Regions from separate parts of the Paenibacillus sp. p3-SID867 genome, predicted to be linked through region 3. Evidence: predicted binding sites of a transcription regulator. Region 3 holds the regulator's gene; each other region holds the start of a gene.
What was found. The regulator Rex, encoded in region 3, represses fermentation and respiration genes when NADH is low (regulators of the CRP and FNR family bind a similar motif). The targets are predictions, from matches to a motif close to TTGTGAAATATTTCACAA.
Positions count from the first base shown of each region.

Region 1: a site for Rex is predicted at 1,949-1,966, ahead of M4D81_RS26540 (TorD/DmsD family molecular chaperone). Genes of this name have one in related genera too.
Region 2: a site for Rex is predicted at 3,599-3,616, ahead of M4D81_RS26905 (cytochrome ubiquinol oxidase subunit I). Genes of this name have one in related genera too.
Region 4: a site for Rex is predicted at 2,983-3,000, ahead of hcp (hydroxylamine reductase). Genes of this name have one in related genera too.

Region 1 is NZ_JAMBDM010000016.1:34,105-39,653, reverse strand. Features, by position in the region: gene mobA (molybdenum cofactor guanylyltransferase) at 28-684, shown strand; gene moaA (GTP 3',8-cyclase MoaA) at 831-1,835, opposite strand; gene M4D81_RS26540 (TorD/DmsD family molecular chaperone) at 2,177-2,854, shown strand; gene M4D81_RS26535 (efflux RND transporter permease subunit) at 2,933-5,549, opposite strand, start outside.
Region 2 is NZ_JAMBDM010000016.1:123,776-129,324, reverse strand. Features, by position in the region: gene M4D81_RS26920 (TetR/AcrR family transcriptional regulator) at 1-408, shown strand, start outside; gene M4D81_RS26915 (NAD(P)H-dependent oxidoreductase) at 469-1,047, shown strand; purine riboswitch at 1,155-1,256, shown strand; gene ade (adenine deaminase) at 1,608-3,410, shown strand; gene M4D81_RS26905 (cytochrome ubiquinol oxidase subunit I) at 3,698-5,101, shown strand; gene cydB (cytochrome d ubiquinol oxidase subunit II) at 5,088-5,549, shown strand, end outside.
Region 3 is NZ_JAMBDM010000024.1:42,856-48,404, forward strand. Features, by position in the region: gene dinG (ATP-dependent DNA helicase DinG) at 1-2,413, shown strand, start outside; gene M4D81_RS30440 (redox-sensing transcriptional repressor Rex) at 2,476-3,141, shown strand; gene M4D81_RS30445 (amidohydrolase) at 3,116-4,417, shown strand; gene M4D81_RS30450 (cell wall elongation regulator TseB-like domain-containing protein) at 4,449-4,967, shown strand; gene M4D81_RS30455 (hypothetical protein) at 5,231-5,549, shown strand, end outside.
Region 4 is NZ_JAMBDM010000002.1:615,256-620,804, forward strand. Features, by position in the region: gene M4D81_RS05965 (thiamine pyrophosphate-dependent enzyme) at 1-1,902, opposite strand, end outside; gene M4D81_RS05970 (2-oxoacid:acceptor oxidoreductase family protein) at 1,899-2,921, opposite strand; gene hcp (hydroxylamine reductase) at 3,130-4,815, shown strand; gene M4D81_RS05980 (carbohydrate-binding protein) at 4,977-5,549, opposite strand, start outside.

The DNA of each region.
Region 1 (5,549 bases), on a different contig from region 3:
AACGTGTAAGAAAGGCTGGTAGAACATATGAGCTGTCAACCCGTAGATGTCGGCCTTTCGCCAGATCAGGTGACGGGTATCGTACTTGCAGGTGGAGCCTCCCGGAGAATGGGAAGAAACAAGGCGCTCCTGCCCATGCAGGGAATGAGTTTGATCGAGCGAACGGTCCAGGCGCTTGACGAGGTTAGCGGCCGCGTCATCCTATCCACCAATACCCCCGAATCTTATCAATTTCTCGGGTTGGAATGCGTTCCCGACCTTTATGTCGGGCAAGGCCCGATGGCGGGACTTCATGCCGCGCTCAAGTCATCCCAAAGCACATGGAATATGGTCGCTGCGTGCGACATGCCCCATATCCATGAGCGTTTCCTTCGGGGATTGCTGAATCTGGCGAATCAGCAGCTCACAGCCGATGCTGTAATTCCTGTTGTAGAAGGCAGGGTGCATCCGCTGCTGGCGGTATATCGCAAAGAAATCGTAGAAGGCCTTGAACGCAGGCTGATCAAGGGACAACTTCGCATGGTGGAGTGGGTGCAGGAGCTGAATGCCGTCTTCGTGCACGAGGAGCAATTAGAGGCAATTACGGGCCTTGATCCGCGCAAAATTTTATTTAATATGAACACGCCTGGGGAATACGAGGCAGCAGCCGGCCTGATGAATGCCGACTTGCCTGAGGATAGATAGTAGATTTCTATAGCTGAATAAAGGTGTGCAAAAGCACGACGAAACGGTATTTATTTTAAAAAATAACCCCGCCAGCTAAATGCTTGGCGGGGATTTTAATTACAACCATATGACTGCCTTCGGCTATTATACGCACAGCCGACGGTTTACCCGCCGATCTGTGACATACGCCGGACGGTTGGGGTATGGCTTTGCATTTTTTTCTCGAGCGCGAGCGCCATTTCATGATTCAACGGTTTGGAACCCAGCGCTTTGCGGAACAGGTTTGCCACCGCGGAAGGATCATCGACGACGCGGCGCACGTTAAATTCGTCGGACCAGTACAGGCAAGCCTTGATGTGGCCGTCAGCCGTCAGCCTGAGGCGGTTGCAGGAATCGCAGAAATGATCGCTGACCGGATGGATCAGACCGAAGGTTCCTGTAGCTCCAACCACCTTCATATTTCGTGAAGGTCCGTTGCCGGATGGCCCCTGCTCTTCCAGAATGGTCCAACCCGCCTCCTGGCACACTTCAGATACCCGGCTGAGCGGCAGATACGAATCTCGCCAGGCATCGGACGCTTGCCCGATCGGCATGTATTCAATAAAGCGGACATGTAGGGGACGATCGAACGTCAGCGCGATAAAGTCGCGAATTTCGTCTTCGTTGAAGCCCTTCATTAACACCATGTTTAGTTTGATGGGATCCAGGCCGGCTTCATAAGCGGCTTCAATGCCTTCCAGCACTTTACGCACTTGACCGCCGCGCGTAATGCGCGCGTAGCGATCCTCATGAAGCGAATCCAGACTGATGTTGATTCGGGTAAGTCCGGCTTCCTTAAGCAGGCGAGCTTTGGAGGGGAGCATGATCCCGTTGGTAGTCAGGGATATATCTTGAATTCCTTCAATGGAAGCAATCATATGGACCAAGGATTCCAGGTCCTTGCGTACCAGCGGCTCGCCGCCGGTAAGGCGTACTTTGGAGACGCCCATCGGGGCAAGTACGCGCATGATCGCTGCGATCTCTTCATAACTCATAATCTGATCGGGAGGTTGGAATTCCATCCCTTCTTCCGGCATACAATAGACACATCGAAGATTGCATCGATCTGTCACCGAGATACGAATATAATCATGGACCCGACCGAAAGAATCTTTAAGCGGTTCGATCATGGAAATCCCCCTTTATAGCATGCATGGTCACATTGTAGCCATTCCCCGAACGGGAGTCAATGCATTGTAAGGGTCATGTCAACCGGACAAGCTGCGTGGATAAGTTCAAGGATTTGTGAGAAGTATCACAGAAAACGCTTTCGGGATCCAGTATATTGAAGCTGTGGACAAAAGCTTTCTCCCCTTGAAAGCGAGTAGTGACATTCTAGATTTCCGAAAGTTTCCTGATTTTTCCGAAATTTTCGGAAATCATTTCAAACTGCTTTCATTAGACGTTCATCTAAGATATACTGTCAAGGATATCACATCCAACAAGAAAGGTTACCAATAGGAGGTTCGATATGGCGATATCACCTGTTCAAACTTTGGAGGTGCCTGACGTCTGTCACAGATGGCTTGAAAACCGGGGTACGGTCTACGAGCTGCTCATCGATTTTTTGGGCAATTGGCCCAGCTTGTCTATGATTGCGGAATGGAGCCGCGGAAGCGGAATTAGCAAGGCTGCGGAGTGTTCGAAGGCCGGTACGGACCTGATGACCTATTTATGTGGACGCTCACCTGAGGAATTGGTTCGGATTTGCGAATACGAGGGGGCGGAATACCGCCGATTGCTTCAGCAGTCCAAACAGCGTCAAGCGGCAAAGTCTCATTACACGAAGGATGGATGCGCTCAGGATTTAGCCGATTGTTATGCATCCGCCGGTGTTGCCTTTAATAAACTGCACGGGGAAGCGGACGATCATATAGCCATTGAACTGGAATTTATGACACTGCTTCATGACCGTATGCTGAACAATACGTATTGTGAACATAGCATGCTGCAATTGATGGAGGTTCAAGAGAAGTTTCTGGAGGAGCATCTGTTGTCATGGGTGCCATCCCTCTGCAAGGATCTAAAAGGCTCCACGGAAAGCCCGCTTTATCAGTCGGTATTCAGTTTGCTTGAGGAGTTCCTCGCACAGGATCTGAATATGCTGAAGACGTGGAAGCATTCCAGGGAAGCTGTGCTGGTACATTAGCGAGCCAGGACCATATCATAGTCATCCAAAAAAAGCCCCAGCATCCTAATGTAGGAAGCCGGGGCTTTGATGTTCTAATTAATCTTCGATTCTTTTCTTGCTGAACTTCATCAGGAACTCGTACACGATAGGTACCACCACGAGCGTGAGCAGCGTCGAACTGATCAGACCGCCGATAACCGTGATGCCGAGTCCTTTCGAAATGATGCCTGCGCTGTTCTCCCAACCGAATACGAGTGGCAGGAGAGCGCCGATCGTTGCGAGTGCCGTCATCAGAATTGGACGAAGACGGGTAGCGCCGGCTTCAAGCAGGGCTTCGCGGGTGCTCATGCCTTCGCGTTCCATATGGATCACGCGGTCGATCAATACAATCGCATTGGTCACGACGATACCGATCAGCATGAGTACGCCCATGAGTGCAGACACGTTCAGTGTCTCGCCTGTAACAAGCAAGCCGATAATGGCTCCGATGACAATGAACGGCAGCGAGAACAGGATGGCGAACGGCGCGAGACCGCCACCGAATGTAACCACAAGCACAAAGTATACAATCGCAATGGCTGCCAGCATGGCGAGTCCAAGCTGTCCGAAGGTTTCGTTGATTTGCTCGGTAACGCCTCCGAACTGGACGGATACGCCGTCTGGAAGTTCAAGCTTGTTCACTTCAGTCTCCAGGTTGGTGGAGGCCGACCCAACATCGCTGGACAGGATATCGGCTGTGACGGTTACAACCATTTTCCCGTCGATGCGCATAATGGAGTCAGGAGTCGTTCCTTTTTCCACCTTGGCCACATCCTTGATCGGCACTTCGATACCGAGTGGAGAGGTGACGGTTTCGTTCTCGATTTCTTTGATGCTCTTATAGGTTTTGCTGTCCGTCTCAATGTAAACATTGTAAGTCTTGTCCTCAATTTTGACTTCGGTCAAGACCGGACGTTCCCGTACGGGAGACAGCTTCATTGCCAATTGTCCTGCGGTCAGGCCAAGGGAGCTCAGCTTCTCTTGGTCAGCAACCAGCGTATACTGCTCGAACGCTTCGGACAAGCTGGTCTCTGCATTCTCGAAGGTGGCTGTATCCTTGTTGGCAAGCTCAGCAATTTGATCAGCCACCGGCTTGATCTGCTCCAGAGAATCGCCAAAGACGTTAACCGTTAACTGGCTGCCGCCAAAGCCGCCGGCTGCCATGTCCATATTGGACCAAGTACCGTCCGGTACTTCCTTGGCAAGATCTTCGACAAGGGCTTTTTTGACATCTTCGAAGTTTTTCGTGTCCGGGTCATACATAATATAGAACAATCCGGAATTCGCTGATCCCATACCAAGCGGATTGCTTCCGCCGATGGAGTACTGCATCGTTTCGACTCCAGGTTGATCCAGGATCAATTTCTCCGCTTTTAATGCGCGTTCCTCCACATCCTCCAGCATGACGCCAGGTTCAGGAGAATAAGTCACCATGGCATATTTGTCTTCCTGTTCCGGAATGAAGCTAACGCCAAGGTACTTCGTCAGGAACAAGCTTCCTACTAATAACGCGATGGCTGCCAGGAATGTAATGGCTTTGTGATTCAGCGTCCATTTCAGAATGGAACGATACCCGCGGGCCATTGCGCCCGGTTTCTCCGCATGATCATGTTTGTTCTTCAAGCCTTTGCGGAACAGGCTGTGCGCCATAGCGGGCACGAGCGTGATCGCTACGACCAGGGAAGCGAGCAGTGCGAAGACCATCGTCAATGCAAATGGCATGAACAGCTCTCCGACCATACCGCTGACCAGGGTAAGCGGCAGGAATACCGCGATGGTTACGATAGTGGAGGACATGATCGGCACAAACATTTCACGTGTAGCGGCGCTGATGAGCTCCCGGCCCGTTAATTTCTCGGTCGAGAGGGACATGCGCCGGTAGATATTCTCGATAACGACGATCGAGTCATCGACAACCCGGCCGATGGCAACGGTCATGGCACCGAGCGACATCATATTCAGGGTGATATCCATTTGTCTCAGACAGAGCACAGCAATCAGCAAGGACAATGGGATCGAAATAATCGATATAATCGTCGAACGGATGTTGCGCAGGAATACCATTATGATCAGAACGGCGAACAATGCGCCGAATAATGCCTTGGAAAGCATCGTATGAACAGAGTCTTCAATTGGCTTGCCTTGGTCCAGCATGATCGTCAGATCCATGCCAGGATAGAGGCCTCTCAATTCTTCTGCCTTGTCTTTCACCTGATTGACAACGTCAACCGTATTGGCATCGTTTGCTTTCACGATTTGGATACCGATTGATTCCTTCCCGTTGGTGCGGGAGATGGATTCCGAGGTTCCAATAACTTCAATTTTGGCTATCTCGCTGAGTTTTACGGTTGGAATGCCGGTTGGAACGGCAGGAGCACCGCTTGGTCCGCCTGCAGCAGCACCGGTTCCAGGAGCACCTTGTTGGCCTGCCTCAGCTGCGTCACCGGAAGGCTGCTGCGATGGTTGTTGGCCTGCCCCGGCATTCGGAGCGCCGGCTCCGGCAGCTGCATCTGCACCGCCGCCGCCCGGAATAACCGGAATAGCGATATTTTTCAGATCGTCAATGCCGATAATGCCGCCATCAATAGCAACGGCCTTCTGGGATTTGTCCATTTCGAACATGCCGAGCGGAACGTACAGCGCGGAACCCTGCACGATACCTTTGACGGTATCC
Region 2 (5,549 bases), on a different contig from region 3:
GAGGAATACTGCAGCAGCTATACGCGTCTGGTGGATGATTATGCGTCCCGCCCCGGCTTGTTTACAGAGCGGCTGTCTGCGCTCGTCAACCGGGTGCTGGCTTCGTATGACGAGGATAAATACGGCTTGCTGCTCTTGTCCCAGCATCACGAGCTGTTTACGGAGGTGCTTAAAAGCAGAGGACGTCAGCCGCTGGACGCTTTGCATGATCTGCTTGAGCAAGCGGTGTTGCAGGGGGATATTCCGCCGCAGAACACGCGATTAACCGCTGTGTTGATCATCGGTGCATTCAGCCAGCTGGCGATCGCAACGATGCAAGGGGAGCTGGAGGAACCTTTGTCGCCGCTGGCACCTGAAGTGACGGCGCATTTATTGGCATTAACAGGTTTGGGAAAAGGTCCGGCGTGACCTTTTCTTTTTACCATCAAGTTAGTGTTTGTTAACTAAATTATGAGGGGGAAGAAACATATGAAAAAGGTTTTAATTATTCAAGGCAATCCCATTGCGAACAGCTATGGCAGCCAGTTGGCAGAGGTCTATACGAGGGGGGCGGCCGAATCCGGGGCGGAGGTGCGGGAGCTGGTGCTTTCGGAGCTGGAGTTTGACCTGAATCTCTCCGGTGGCTATAAGGGTAAACAACCGCTGGAGCCGGATTTGCAAAAAGCGCAGGAACTGATCTCTTGGGCGGATCACCTGGTGTTTGTGTACCCGAATTGGTGGGGAGGCATGCCGGCGCTGCTCAAAGGGTTCATCGACCGGGTGTTTCTGCCGGGCTTTGCCTTTAAGTACCGCAAGAACTCGCCCTTGCCCGAGCAACTGCTCAAAGGGAAAACGGCCCGTCTGATCGTCACGATGGATTCGCCGTACGTCTACTACCGTTTCTATCTCGGCCAGCCGGGGCATCAAATGATGAAACATTCCATTCTGAAGTTTTGCGGCGTAGGCAGCGTGCGTGCCACGAACATTACGCAGCTTCGCAAAATGCCTGAAGTGGCAAGAAAGCAATGGCTTGAGCGTATACTCAGAATGGGACGGAAATTAGCCTAAAGCTGGCAGGGTGTGTGATGTACAGTTCCTTCCAATGGCTTGACTTCTCGGGCAGGAGGATTATAATTCATACAACAAATGAAACGACCAAAGAATTGAATGGGTCATGTTTCAAAATCAAATCTTGATGTATATGCCGGGGAATAGGGCCCAGGCGTTTCTACCAGGTTACCGTAAATGACTTGACTACATGAAGGTTGAGAATCCGCTCCCCAAGCCCGGCTTTGCATAAACATCGAAGCCGGGCTGCAAGATCGCCTGAAATGGGATCTAAGCACGTTTTAACGGATGGGGTGATGTGCAGACTATTAGCAATGCATGGCTGCCGCGTGTGACTTCTCTTCCTCAATGGATATAGTTGCAGGCAACCCGGGCAGATACGCTGTCCGGGTTGTTTGGCGTGTTACGCAAGATCGATTTTGTGCTTTTACAGGTTCATTATAAGAAAAACGTCTACCGACGACCGCAGTAAGAAGAAGTTTTTATTGCGAGATTAGGAAGTCACAAGCTTCCGAGTTTATACATTCTGATATCTAAAAAAAGGGGAGCGTGCAATCATCATGAGTTCAATCCAGAGACAGAAACGATACGAGGTCAGCCGGCAGTTGGGGAAGGTTGCCTTAGGACAGGAGCCCGCCGACCTGGTCATCAAGAGCGGCACGCTGGTAAATGTGTTTACAGGCGAGCTTCAGGAGCGAGTGGACGTGGCCATGGCCTCCGGACGCATTGCTTATATCGGCAACGCGGATCACACGATCGGGGAGGGGACTCGGGTTATTGAAGCGAATGGCCGATATATCTCGCCGGGCCTGCTTGACGGTCATATGCATGTGGAGAGCACAATGCTCACCGTGACCGAGTTTGCCAAGGCGGCTATCGTTAGCGGAACGACCGGGGTTTATATGGATCCCCATGAGATTGCCAACGTATTCGGCATGGAGGGCGTGCGCTGGATGCATGAGGAAGGGCAGCAGCTGCCGATGAAGGTGTTCACCACCGTTCCTTCGTGTGTGCCGTCAACCTTCGATCTGGAGGATGCCGGGGCGCAGCTGGGCGTAGCCGACATTGAGGAAGGGCTGACATGGCCCGGTGTTGCCGGGCTTGGCGAAGTGATGAATTTCCCGGGCGTCGTGTATGGCGATCCGACCATGAGCGGGGAGATCGAAGCGACGCTGCGTGCAGGCAAGACGGTGACCGGGCATTTTCCGGCAGAGGATGACCGGATGCTGCAGGCATATATGGCAACAGGCGTAAGCTCCGACCATGAGACGGTAACCCGGGAGCAGGCTTTGGAGAAGGTTCGCCTCGGCATGCATCTGATGATCCGCGAGGGTTCGGCATGGCAGGATGTGAAGGAAGTGGTTAAGGTCATAACGGAAGATAAGGTGCGTACAGACAATATTTCTCTGGTTACGGATGATGTGTATCCGCAGACGCTGCTGAGACTCGGACATATGAACCATGTGGTCCGCCGCGCCATGGAAGAGGGCGTGGACCCGGTTACGGCGATCCAGCTGGGAACGATCAACGTCGCTCGTTATTTCGGGATGGACATGGAGCTTGGCAGCATTTCACCTGGCAAAACGGCGGATATTTTGCTGATTGATGATCTGTTGAGCATGGTGCCTTCGGTCGTGATCACGGATGGCGAAGTGGTTGCAGAGAACGGCCGACTCGTGAAGGCGTTCCCGGTATATCAATACCCGGAAAAAGCCTTTAACTCGGTTCGGCTGCAGCGTTCGCTTACTGCGGATGACTTTCTGCTGCGCAGCAAATTCGATGCAACTCGCACGGAAGTGAACGTGGTGCGCGTCATCGAGAACAGCGCCCGTACCGCTAAAATGACAGCGGTGCTCTCCGTGGAGCAAGGCCTGATCCAGCCAGACCTGGATCAGGACGTGGTTCAGCTGGCATGCATTGAGCGCCACGGCACGACGGGACAAATCTCGCTCGGTTTTGCGAGCGGCTTCGGACTGAAGTCCGGCGCAGTTGCGTCCACGGTAGCGCATGACAGCCACAATCTACTGGTGATGGGCACGAATGCCGAAGATATGGCACTCGCGGCGAATGAGTTGGCGGCGTGCGGTGGCGGCATGATCGTAGTACGGGATGGCAAGGTGCTGGCGAAGGTGGCGATGCCGATTGCGGGTTTGCTGGCGGATCGTCCGGTTGAGATCGTAGCGGAGGAAGTCGCAGCACTGGAGGAGGCTTGGAAGGAGCTCGGATGCTTCATTCATGCCCCGTTCATGACCTTCTCGCTCATTGCGCTGCCGGTGATTCCGGAAATCCGCATTACCAACCGCGGGATCGCGGACGTAACCGAATTCAAGCTCATCGAAACCGAGATTGGCGCGGTTCAATAAGGGCGCAGATATACCGAAGCAGGTTGGCCTGATGGCGAACCTGCTTTTTTGTAGTGTAAATACAGGGTTTTAAAATGCGAGCAGAGACAGCGAACCGTTCCATATTCCTCGATGAGCACAAAATCGCAGTTCACTTAGTGATTTTCGTCACAAATTTATAACTTTTTGCCCCGGTTTCTATCCTGATATTGTGATGTTTATCACAATCCTTTAGGGCGTGGTCTGCGACAATACAAAAAGAATCAAATTTGAAGTGATCACGTGAGCTAAAGGAAGGGGTATCTGATATGGATCCGGTTATGCTGGCGCGAATTCAATTCGCATCGACAACCATTTTTCACTTTATTTTCGTACCGTTGTCCATCGGATTGGCGTTTCTGATTGCCATCATGGAGACGATGTATGTTGTTAAAGGTCAGGAAGTCTACAAGAAAATGGCCAAGTTCTGGGGAAAGCTGTTCCTGATTAACTTTGCGGTCGGGGTTGTGACAGGGATTCTGCAGGAATTCCAGTTCGGCATGAACTGGTCGGATTACTCAAGGTTTGTCGGCGACGTATTTGGCGCACCGCTTGCCATTGAAGCGTTGCTGGCGTTTTTCCTCGAGTCGACTTTTATCGGACTGTGGATATTCGGTTGGGACCGTTTATCGAAGAAGGTCCATCTGCTCAGTATCTGGCTGGTATCGTTTGGGACCCTGATGTCCGCATTCTGGATTCTGGCAGCGAATTCGTTCATGCAGCGACCCGTCGGATTCGAGATGAATAATGGGCGGGCGGAGATGAATGATTTCTTTGCACTGATTACGAACGGTCAGCTGTTGGTGGAGTTCCCGCACACGATCTTCGGGGCACTGGCAACCGGGGCGTTCCTCGTTGCAGGTGTGAGTGCCTACAAGCTGATGAAGAAGCAGGATTTGGATTTCTTTAAGAAATCATTTCACATCGCCATCGTGATTGGGCTCATCACCTCCATTCTGGTTGCGGTATTCGGCCACCAGCAGGCGCAGTATCTGGTGGATACGCAGCCGATGAAGATGGCCGCTGCGGAGAGCCTGTGGGAAACGAGCGATGATCCTGCGCCTTGGACGGTCATTGCGGCCATCGATCCGGATAAGCAGGAGAACACGATGGAGTTTAAAATCCCGTATTTGCTCAGCTTTTTGTCCTACAGCAAGTTTTCCGGTGAAGTCATCGGGATGAAGGAGCTGCAGGCGCAGTACGAACAGCAATATGGTCCTGGAGATTATATCCCTCCCGTGCGCACAACATTCTGGAGCTTCCGGATTATGGTGGCCGCCGGCAGCGTCATGATTCTGCTGGGATTGTACGGAGCGTGGCTGATGCTGCGCAAAAAGGTCGAGAAGGCCGGCAAGTGGTTCCTCAGACTGATGCTGCTGGGCATTTCGCTGCCGTTCATCGCCAATACGTCGGGATGGATTATGACGGAGATCGGACGCCAGCCTTGGACGGTATTCGGACTGATTACCACGGAGAACAGTGTTTCACCGAACGTCAGCGCAGGCTCGATCTTATTCTCGCTGATCATGTTTACTGCCATTTATGCGGTGCTGGCAGCCGTTATGGCGTATCTATTTATCAAAGTCATTAAGAAAGGACCGTATGCGGCGGAGGAAGAGGACCACCACGCAAGCGATCCGTTTAATAAGGAGGGCTACAATGCTGTCTCTTAACGAACTGTGGTTTGTGCTCGTTGCCGTATTGTTTATCGGGTTCTTCTTCTTGGAGGGCTTCGACTTCGGGGTCGGGATGTCCACGCAGCTGCTGGCCAAAAATGATACCCAGCGCCGGGTGCTGATCAACTCGATCGGCCCGTTCTGGGACGCCAACGAGGTCTGGCTGCTGACGGCGGGCGGCGCCATGTTCGCCGCTTTCCCGAACTGGTATGCGACGCTGTTCAGCGGCTTCTACATTCCGCTTGTCTTTCTTCTGCTGGCCTTGATCGGACGCGGGGTGGCCTTTGAATTCCGCGGCAAGGTGGGCGATGTTCGCTGGAAACGGGTGTGGGACGGTGCGATCTTCACCGGCAGCGTGCTTCCACCATTCCTGCTCGGCGTTGTTTTTGCCTGCCTGATTCAGGGGCTCCCCATTAACGAGGAGATGCAGCTGCATGCCGGATTG
Region 3 (5,549 bases):
AGCCTATGCGCTGCTGAAATGCCTGGAGGAGATCGATGAGCTTCCACTGCTTACCGTGCAGCGGTTAAGCGACCTGTTTGCCGACGAGGACAGCGACTTGGCCTGGTTCTTTGACGGCATCCGTGCCGACAGGGAGCTCCAGGCAGTACAAGCCGGAGACACCCATACGTACTATCGTCAATTCGCCCTGGCTGTTGACGATTGGAACGATATTGCTCCTGCCAGGGATGAGACGGCGCCTAATCCCTTGGCTGATGTAAGCTTTGAGCAATACATGAATGATGTCCGTGAACGTCTAAAGGAAACGCTGCCTCATTACGAGAGCAGGGATGCCCAGGACATGATGTTCCAGGAAGTGATGCAGGCACTCGATAACAATAAACATCTATTGATCGAAGCCGGCACGGGAACAGGCAAATCCCTCGGGTATTTGCTGCCGTCGATTTATCAAAGCGTGAAGCAGGAACAGAAGGTTATGGTGAGCACGCATACGATCAACCTTCAAGAACAGCTGCGTGACCGGGATATTCCCCTGCTCACCCAGGTTGTTCCTTTTCCTTTTAAAGCGGCTATTTTCAAGGGAAGAGGCCATTATTTGTGTTTGAGAAAATTTGAACATAAAATAAATAGAAGAGATTTTCATACCCCGAAGGAAGATGTGATCACCGCGGCGCAGATGCTGGTCTGGCTGACCCAGACGGAGAACGGGGATGATGAGGAGCTGAACCTTGGCGGTCGCGGAGGGGATTTCTGGGAGACCATTTCCAGTGATTCGGATTCCTGCCTGGGCCGTGCCTGCCCATGGTTCCGCAAATGTTATTATCACAGGGCCAAACATGAAGCGGGCATCGCGGATGTTGTCATTACGAACCATTCGAAGCTGTTCACCGACGTGAAAGCGAATCACCAGCTGCTTCCTAGTTATGACCGTCTCGTCATCGATGAAGCGCATCATCTGGAGGACGTCGCCGGCAAGCACCTTGGCTTGCAGATGAAATATTTTTCGGTTGTCCACACGTTGACCCGTATGTACAAAGACAGCCGCAGCGGTCAGCTTCCGGCTCTTCGCCAGCTGCTGCAAGCGTCATCCCATGAGAAGGCTGTCGAGTGGTCTTCCGTCATCGACCGGATTTATCCGGATCTGATCACCGTCAAAGAGAATTGGGACCGGCTCAGCGATCAATTGTTCGGACTGCTTCCGGAGCGCGGAGACGCGACTCCGGGGGATGCCGGTCAATTCTCGCTTCGCTTATCGCCTCTGAAGAAGCCGAAGGATTGGAATTCGCTGGCTGAGCTGGAGCATCAAATTCATCTGACGCTGGGCGATGTCGTTCGCAAGGGTGATAAGCTGATTGCCGAAATGAAGGAAGATCTGGACGACTACAGCGCGGACAGTCTGTTAACAGACCTATCGGGTCTGTTTAAGGACCTGGCGGCACACCGCGAGGACCTGAGGACCTTCATGTCGCTGAACGATGAGGGTACGGTATACTGGATGGAGGCGAACGGCAACTTCCGCGGCAAATCGCTGCAGCTTTATGCGGTGCCCGTCGATGTCAGCACCCACTTAAAGGAATTGTTTTTTGACAAAAAACAAAGCGTGATCCTGACATCGGCGACCTTGTCGGTGGACAAATCGTTTCAGTTCATGATCGAGAATTTGGGTCTTCAGGAAGCGGCAGATAACGGCAACCTGAACACGGTCCTGCTGCCGTCCCCGTTTAATTACAGGGAGCAGGCTCTCCTTGTTGTGCCGCGCGATTTTCCGAGCGTGAAGGGCTCGGTCGGGGATGCACTCTTTGTGAATACACTTGTGCAATCATTGGCTGATACGGCCATCGCAACGCATGGTCGCATGCTTGTCCTGTTCACCTCGTACCGCATGCTGCGTCAGGTGCATGAGCCCTTGAAGGAGGCGCTGGGATCCAGCGATATTACGGTACTGGGACAAGGGATGGACGGAACCAGCCGTACCAAGTTAATCCGGAGATTCCAGGATAGCAGCGCTTCGGTTCTGCTGGGCACCAGCTCCTTCTGGGAAGGGGTAGATATACCCGGTGAGGCGCTCACCTGCCTCGCCATCGTCCGGCTGCCGTTCCAACCGCCGAATCACCCTCTGGTCGAAGCCAAGAGCGAGCTTCTGCAGCAGCAGAAGAAGAACCCGTTTATGAAGCTTTCGGTTCCGCAAGCGGTCATTCGCTTCAAACAGGGATTTGGCCGACTGGTACGGACCGCGCAGGATAAGGGAATTGTCATCGTCTACGATACTCGGGTCATTGAATCCTATTACGGGAAGTATTTCTTATATTCCTTGCCTGGACCGAAGATGGAGCACATGCCGACAGAGGGGATCGTTCCCCGAATTTCGGAATGGCTGCAGGAAGAGGCAGGCATAGAGAACCAAGCTGAATAAAGTGAAACCATGAACGAGCACAAACAAATGTAGTTATTAACCTATTATTAGGGGGAGCATGCATGAAATCGGAAAAAATTTCGGAAGCCGTGGTCCGCAGATTACCTGTATACTTGCGCTATTTGAATGAGCTTCAGAAAAGGGAGGTCTCCACGGTTTCCTCCCAGGAACTGGGGCAGAAACTGGACCTCAATCCTGCTCAAATTCGTAAGGACCTAGCGTATTTCGGTGATTTTGGACGGAAAGGGATCGGATATGACGTATCTTATCTGATCGAGAAAATTCGCCAGATTCTAAAGCTGGACCAGAAGATCAATGTCGCATTGATTGGGGCCGGTAATCTTGGACATGCATTATCGAATTACAATGCATTTCTGAAGGACAATATGAAGATTGTGGCGGTTTTCGATTCGTATTCTCCCAAAGTTGGTATGAAAATTAACAATTTGGTCGTACAGCCGATGGAGGAGCTGGAGAAGACGGTTCATGAGTACGGCATTCGTATCGGGATTATCACCGTTCCGGATTTTGAGGCGCAGAATGTAGCGAATCAACTTATCGCGGCAGGCATCGAGGCTATCCTGAATTTTGCGCCGACCATCCTGAAAGCTCCATCCCATATCCGGATTCATACGGCAGATTTTACTACCGATTTGCAGAGTTTGGCCTATTATTTGGATAACGGCAAGGAGGATGCAGCACATGACGACAACGAAGTGGATGGTTAAAAACGGAACGTTTGCGGTACTAGAGGAAGGCAGATCCGTGTTACGCGGATATATGGTCGTGGAGAACGACCGGATCACCTACCTGGGTGAAGAAGAGCCGACTGTCCAAGAGGGAACAGAAATCATCGACGGAACCCATCTGTTTTTCCTGCCTGGATTGGTGAACACGCACGGACATGCGGCCATGTCGCTTCTTCGCGGGTATGGCGACGATCTGGCACTACAGGTATGGCTTCAGGAAAAAATGTGGCCGATGGAAGCCAAATTCACGGCCGACGATGTATACTGGGGAACCTCACTCTCCGTGCTGGAGATGATCAAAGGCGGAACCACGACATTTGTGGATATGTATGATCATATGGATCAGGTTGCAAAGGTAGTGGAGGACTCAGGCATGCGCGGCGTTCTGACACGCGGTGTCATCGGATTATGTCCGCCTGAGGTGCAGCAGCAGAAGTTGGATGAGGCGGTTGCATTCGCGAAAGACTGGCATGGTCAGGCTGACGGTAGGATTACGACGATGATCTCACCGCATGCACCCTATACGTGCCCGCCGGATTTCATCGAAAAATTCGTGCAAGCATCACATGATTTGAATTTGCCTTTGCATACGCATATGTCCGAAACGGAAACGGAAGTCGCTCAGAATGTAAATGACTACGGACTTCGCCCTGTTGCCCATCTAGAGAAGCTTGGCATGTTCTCCCGTCCAACGCTGCTTGCGCATGCCGTCCATCTAACCGATGAAGAAATCGAAATTCTGGCCAAACATCAAGTTATGGTTTCGCATAATCCAGGCAGCAATTTGAAGCTTGCCAGCGGCATCGCTCGCGTGCCTGAACTGCTGAAAGCCGGGGTCACCGTGTCTTTGGGTACCGATGGACCTGCCAGCAATAATAATCTGGATATGTTTGAAGAGATGCGGCTGGCCGCACTGATCCATAAAGGAGTAAGCGGGGATCCAACCGCAATTCCAGCATCCGAAGCGCTTCGGATGGGTACAGAATATGGAGCCAAGTCAGCCTTCCTTACGGATATTGGTACGCTTGCGGTAGGTATGAAGGCAGATATGATCGCACTGAACACGGATCAGGCGCACTTCCTTCCGAAGACGGATTACATTTCTCATGCTATCTACTCCGCCAGTGCGAAGGATGTTGAGCATGTATGGGTTGACGGCAAGCAGGTAGTGAAGAATGGCGCGAGTCTTACTCTCGATGAGGAACGTATCCGCCGGGAAGCGCAGCGTGCCTTTGAGCGTCTTACAACCCTCTAGGGAATAATCAAGGGGAGCGAGGAAGACGGATTTGAAGAAAAAAACGAAGTGGATATTGCTGAGTGTATCCGGCGTGCTGCTGTTACTGCTTGGTTTACAGCTCTATTATTCATATGTGATGAAAGATGCTTGGAATGAAGAAAGAATGGCAATTGCTGCCGCCAAACAGCATGGCCAATTGGTTACGTCCGGGAAGACCTATAAATCGGTGTGGGGCGAGGACAATAACTACTGGGTGATAAGCGGGAAGGATCAGGACAATCAAGACCGTATGGTATGGGTGAAATTTACGGATGACAACGTACCTGTTGCAGGTGCCGAGGCTGTCCAATCCGTTTTGCTGAATACGGGGTTGTCTGAAGACCAGATGCGGGATCAGATTTATAACGAATTGCCTGGCGTAGAAATTAAGCGGCTGCTGCCTGGAATGTATGAGGGCGAGTATGCTTGGCAGCTGCAGTATGAACACAACGGTCAGCGCGGTTATCGGTTTTATCGTTTTCAAGACGGTAACACCATCGGTAATGACATTATTCTTCCAAATCAATAAATAAGAAGCAGAGAGGGGCCCTTTAATATTGGCGGGTTCCTCTCTTATTTCTCTATAATTGTAAGCGTATTCAGAAATAATATGGAAAAACTGTTCTAAATATTTTCACAGACATGCATGAAAAAGTATATAAGATGTGATATACTCATACTTGTACAAAATGAGCATATAAACTACATGCATCCCTATATATCGTTGTTATATGTATTATTGTGTTGCAACATGATAGACAAAATTTCATACAGAAATGAAGGAGGAACTTCATGAAACTACGCATTGTACCTATCGTGCTGACTGTCGTGATCTCAGCATCGGTTCTCTTTGGCGGATGGTTTCTGTATCGGCAGATGGCTTTGCAAAATCCGCTGGCCAATGTTGTGTCACAATATGACGGCGTGAAGGATTCACATATAGATATTAAACAGAATACCGTTACTTTGAATCTTGATTTGGCTCCGGATACAAATTTGCAAGGCCTGGTCCAGCATATTAAGAAGGAAGGCAAGTCTGTGATTGGCAATCGGGAATTGAAAATCCAGGTGGAGGACCATTCCTCGGAAGCACTGGATCAATGGTGGGAGA
Region 4 (5,549 bases), on a different contig from region 3:
CGGAATATGTGCCGCAGCCATCATTTGCACCGTATCCTTGTGATGGAACGCTTTGCCCTGCTGCTGTTTGCCGACACCGGACGTACTGGTCATATGCCCTAATGGCGTAGAGTACGAAAGCTGCGCACCGGTGTTCATATAGCCTTCATTATCATATTCCAGAATGATCAGATTATGGCCCCGCAGCGCCGTCCCGATGGCCGAACCCATCCCGATGTCCATGCCGCCGTCGCCGGTCACCATGACAAAAGTGAAATCCTCGGGAACTTCGATTTCCCCGCGGCGTTTCTTCTCAAGGAACGCTTCTACCGTGCCGGATAAAGTAGCCGGTCCGTTCTGGAACAAATTATGAATGAAGCTCTGCTTATGCGAGTTATACGGATAACCCGTTGTTGTGATATAAGCGCAGCCGGTATGGAATAAAGTAACGACATTGCCTTCAATCCCTTTGAAAAAGAGCTCCAGCGCCGGGAAAATACCGCAGCCTGGGCAAGCTCCGTGGCCGGAAGCAAACCGTTTCGGTTTCGCCGCAAGCGCCCGCATCGGCGGCACTTTAACGGATAATTTACTTGTCTCTTCATCCACCTTTACAGTGATCAGGCCAGATTTAAAGCTGTCTCCATTCATCGGGGCAATGACCGGCTGCAGTCTTTGCTTCTCAGCTCCCGGTGTTTGGCCGTAATAATCAAACGCCACTTTGGCATAACCGAGCTCCATGGCCTCGATCGTCAAGGCAAAAAAAGCTTCTGCGTCATCCGCGTAATAGTCTTTCCCGCCAAGTCCAAATATGCGGGACAGCACAATAGGCTGCGGACCACGGATGTCCTGCAGGGCCGCTTTGACCTCATGGGTCAGATTGGCCCCGTGCGCACCGTAAGAATCGGCACGTTCGCCAACCAGCAGCGCTTTGACACCTGTCAACGCCTCGCGGATTTCTCTCGCCGGGAACGGCCGGAGAATATTCGGGCTGATTACGCCCGCTTTGATTCCTTTCGCCCGCAGCCGATCCACGACGTCTTTGGAGGATTCGGCCGCCGAATTGAGCAGGAATAAAGCCACCTCCGCGTCTTCCATTCGGTACAGATCAAGCGGCGAATAGGATCTTCCGGATAAAGCCGCGTATTCCTCTGCCACTTCCTTGAATACCTTGCCCGCACGGTACATGGCGTTGGACTGTTGGAAGTGGTTATTCATCAAATCGTCGCCATTCATATAAGCCCCAACAACGATCGGGTTGTTCTCGTCCAGTACATGTGGATATTCAGGCGCCTTTTCCCCTACAAACGCCTGAACGGTTTCCCGGTTCGTAAATATGTGTACCCGGCGTTTCTGGTGCGATGTGAAGAATCCGTCATAAGCTACAATGACCGGCAGGCGTACGTCTTCATGTTCCGCGATACGCAGCGCCATGATATTCATGTCATACACGGCCTGCGGTGAACGGGCGGTCAAAATCACCCAGCCCGTATTCAGGCCGTAGTAAAGATCCGAATGGTCACCGCGAATATCCAGCGGTCCGCTGACCGCACGCGTCACCAGATTCATGACCATCGGGAAACGTGTGCCCGCCTGCACAGGAAGCTGTTCGATCATATACAGGAAACCATTCGCGCTGGTAGCATTGAATACCCGTGCTCCGGCTGCGGCCGCACCGTAGCAAATCCCCGCCGATCCATGTTCGCCGTCAGCTGGAATCAGCTTGATGTCATGTTCGCCGCGTGTACGCATCATATCAAGATATTGGGCGATTTCCGTAGATGGTGTAATCGGAAAATAACCCATAATGTGATAGTTAATCTGGGCAGCCGCCAAGGCAGCCATTTCGTTGCCCGATTCGAAGACTGCCGTTTGAGCGGCCGCCAGCTTGTTCTCCGTTGTTGTTTCTTGAATTTGCATATTCATGATCTGACTCCCTCCGCGGTTAAATAGGGAAATGATTGCGGCACACGGTGCTGCTCCGCATAATGCGGCTCTTCTAACATGGCAGCTAAAGCGGTGGTCGGACAAGCTTCGATACACTTCAAGCAGCCTTTGCAATACTGATAATCGATGCCTTTCATAAACATCTGCATATTCCCGCGCTTATCCGGCTTCTTCTCCCACACGATGCAGAAATCCGGACATACCGTATCGCAGGCGGCACAGTGAATGCAGTCCTCGATCTTGTACTCTGGCAAATATCCCTGCCGGGAGCCGCTAAGATCCTTCAGGACACTGTTCGCGGTAACGTTCAGAATCCCGCCCAGCTCCTGCGTTTCATATCCAAGCACCGGCTGCGGTCTTGCGAAAGCGATTTGGTTTATAAGCTCTGAGCCATTTCCCAAGGAAAGGAACTGAACTTCGTTATATCCTCTATCAAAAGTCCGCACATTCGCTTCCACGAGGTGGGGCAGCTTTTTCTCAAATGTTGTACGGATCACCTGCCGCATATCGTCCGGGTTCAGGAAGCTGCAAATCCGGAACAATGCCCCCAGCATGGCCGTATTCACTTTGGTTTTTTCCTCAACGGAAATCTTCAGCGCATCAACTACAGCCAGCGTTCCCTGCGTCATGTTCAGATCAACGGCCACTTCGGATAGGTCTCGCGCCGTATTCACCAACGCCGTTCCATCAGGCTGTAATCCGCTTATGACATCGATCGTCTTATACAATGCTTCATGAAATACACCGACGACATGCGGCTGCTCAATGGGACTGTGATCGCGGATTTCCACCTCGGAATCGCAGAACCTTACGAAGCTCTTCACCGGCGACCCTTTTTTCTCCGAACCATAGCTGGAAAAATTCGAACCGTTAAGTCCGGAGCCGGTCACCCCGGCTTCGGCCAGCATTTTTCCGGCCAGATTGGCGCCAAGCCCGCCGATGGATTCGAGACGGATCTCGAAAAATCCCAGTTCATTCTTTTGAGGTAAAATCGACATGTTCTCTCCTCATTTCTTCTTAGGTCATTAATTCCAGTTTAAAAGAAGAAACTGACCGGGTTTGTGATTATACTCACAACTTAAGAAATTGTGATTCCAATCACTATGTCGGTTGTGGGAGCGAAGTATACTGTCTTCAACAGTCCAATTGCGAGGCAATCTTATACTGACCTTAAGGCAAAAAATCACGAAATTGGAGGAGAAAATAATGAATAACAACACCCAAGAGACCTTAGAGCATCAGCCGTCCATGTTCTGCTTTCAATGCCAGGAAGCATCCAAAGGAACAGGCTGCACCATTGTCGGAGTATGCGGCAAACCCCATGATGTGGCAAACCTGCAGGATTTGCTGATTTATCTGCTGAAAGGCATCTCTTTTCTCAGTCTGGATGTCCGGCTGCCGGAGGTGCTTGAACAGCGCGTATCGCTGTTTATGATGGACTCCTTGTTTGCAACGATTACGAACGCCAACTTTGACCGCGAGGTTTTTGTGGGAAGAATCCGGGAAGCGATCGAGCTCCGCGGCGAGGTGCGCACCTATTATAACGAACAATATCCGGAAGGAACCGCCAATCTCCCTGATGCCGCCGTCTGGCAAGCGGATAACGAAGCTTCTTTTGATGAAAAAGCACGTACGGTGGGTGTCCTCTCGACCCGCAATGAAGACATCCGCTCGCTGCGCGAATTGATTACTTACGGCTTGAAGGGGATGGCTGCTTACACGTACCACGCGCTTCATCTGGAGAAGGATGATCACGAATTAAACCGTTTTATGCGCCGTGCGCTTGCCGCCACGCTTGACGACAGCCTGGAAGTGCAGGATCTGGTCGCTTTGACGATGGAAACCGGTAAATACGGCGTAAACGCCATGGCGATGCTTGATGAAGCGAACACCTCGGTTTACGGAAACCCGGAAATCACGAAGGTCAATATCGGGGTAAGAAACCGGCCCGGCATTCTCATCAGCGGCCATGATCTGAAGGATTTGGAGGAGCTGCTGAAGCAGACGGAAGGAACCGGCGTGGACGTATACACGCACAGTGAAATGCTGCCTGCCCACTATTATCCGGCATTCAAGAAATATGAGCATTTTGTAGGCAATTACGGGAATGCCTGGTGGAAGCAGAATAGCGAATTCGCAGCCTTTAACGGACCGATACTAATGACGACCAACTGTATCGTTCCGCCGAAAGACAGTTATAAGGACCGTATCTATACAACAGGCAACACGGGGGTTCCGGGTGTCCGCCATATTCCAGAAGGAACAGACGGTGCTCCCAAAGACTTCTCCCTACTAATCGAGCAAGCGAAAGGATGCCCGGCTCCCACGGAGCTTGAAACGGGTGAGATCATCGGCGGTTTCGCTCATGCCGCTGTCATGAACGTGGCCGATCAAGTCGTCGATGCCGTGAAATCCGGGGCGATCCGCCGCTTCTTCGTCATGGCAGGCTGCGATGGACGGATGAAATCCCGCAGCTATTACACCGATTTCGCGGCTGAACTTCCAAAAGACACGGTCATTCTAACTGCAGGCTGTGCCAAATACAAATACAATAAACTGGATCTAGGCGAAATCGGCGGTATTCCGCGGGTCCTGGACGCTGGTCAATGCAATGATTCTTACTCCCTCGTCGTGATTGCATTGAAGCTGAAGGAAGTATTCGGCCTTGAGGATATTAATGATTTGCCGATTTCCTATAACATTGCCTGGTATGAGCAAAAAGCGGTTATCGTGCTGCTTGCCCTGCTTTATCTTGGCGTTAAAAATATTCATCTGGGCCCTACGCTCCCTGCATTCCTGTCGCCTAACGTTGCCAAAGTCCTCGTGGAAAACTTCGGCATCGGCGGCATTACCAATGTGGAAGATGACATGAAGATGTTCCTTGGCGCCTAATTAGTAGTCGAAGAAAACCTGATAAAGAAAAAAGGGCATGGGTTATGCAAGCAATGATCTGCTTGGTAACTCATGCCCTTTCAAATTAAATAAGCCGCTTCCACTCAACAAGGAAATCCTTCCACGTCGCTATTTTTCAATTTACCTATCAATGTAACACCTTAATTCTTACCACCATAGCCCTTGTAAGTAGCGTAAACTGCATCTGCATATTGATCCGCCAGAATAGGACGTCCATAAGAATCCGTAGCTCCCGGATACCAGTTATCTCCACCGTTGTAGTGTAATAATCCGTTATAGATATTTCCAAACTTCGTAATCTTCTCATTTAAAATTAACGCACCCAGATATACCTGCTCTTGTTCACTACTATGATTATACGCACGGCCAAATTTTGAGTTGAATTGAGATAAATACGCATTGCGTGTGTTTGGTTCGACCTGCATCAATCCGTCGCCGGCCGATGGACTACCTGGTAAACCTGCGCCAAAGCTGCTTTCCTTTTTGATAACAGCACTTAGCAATAAAGCAAAATCTCCGCCTTTCCCATAGGCATTGTCCGCATTCATGACATATGTCCATATATGGCTTGGAACCTCGGCAGGCTTTGTTACTGTAGGAGGTGGTGAACCCGTATAAATCTTGACCGATGACATTTTGTCATTGATCGTGTTGCCAACCCAGGAAGAATCTGAAGTGAAGGTCCACTTGGTTCCTCCAAAATTATCATTCTC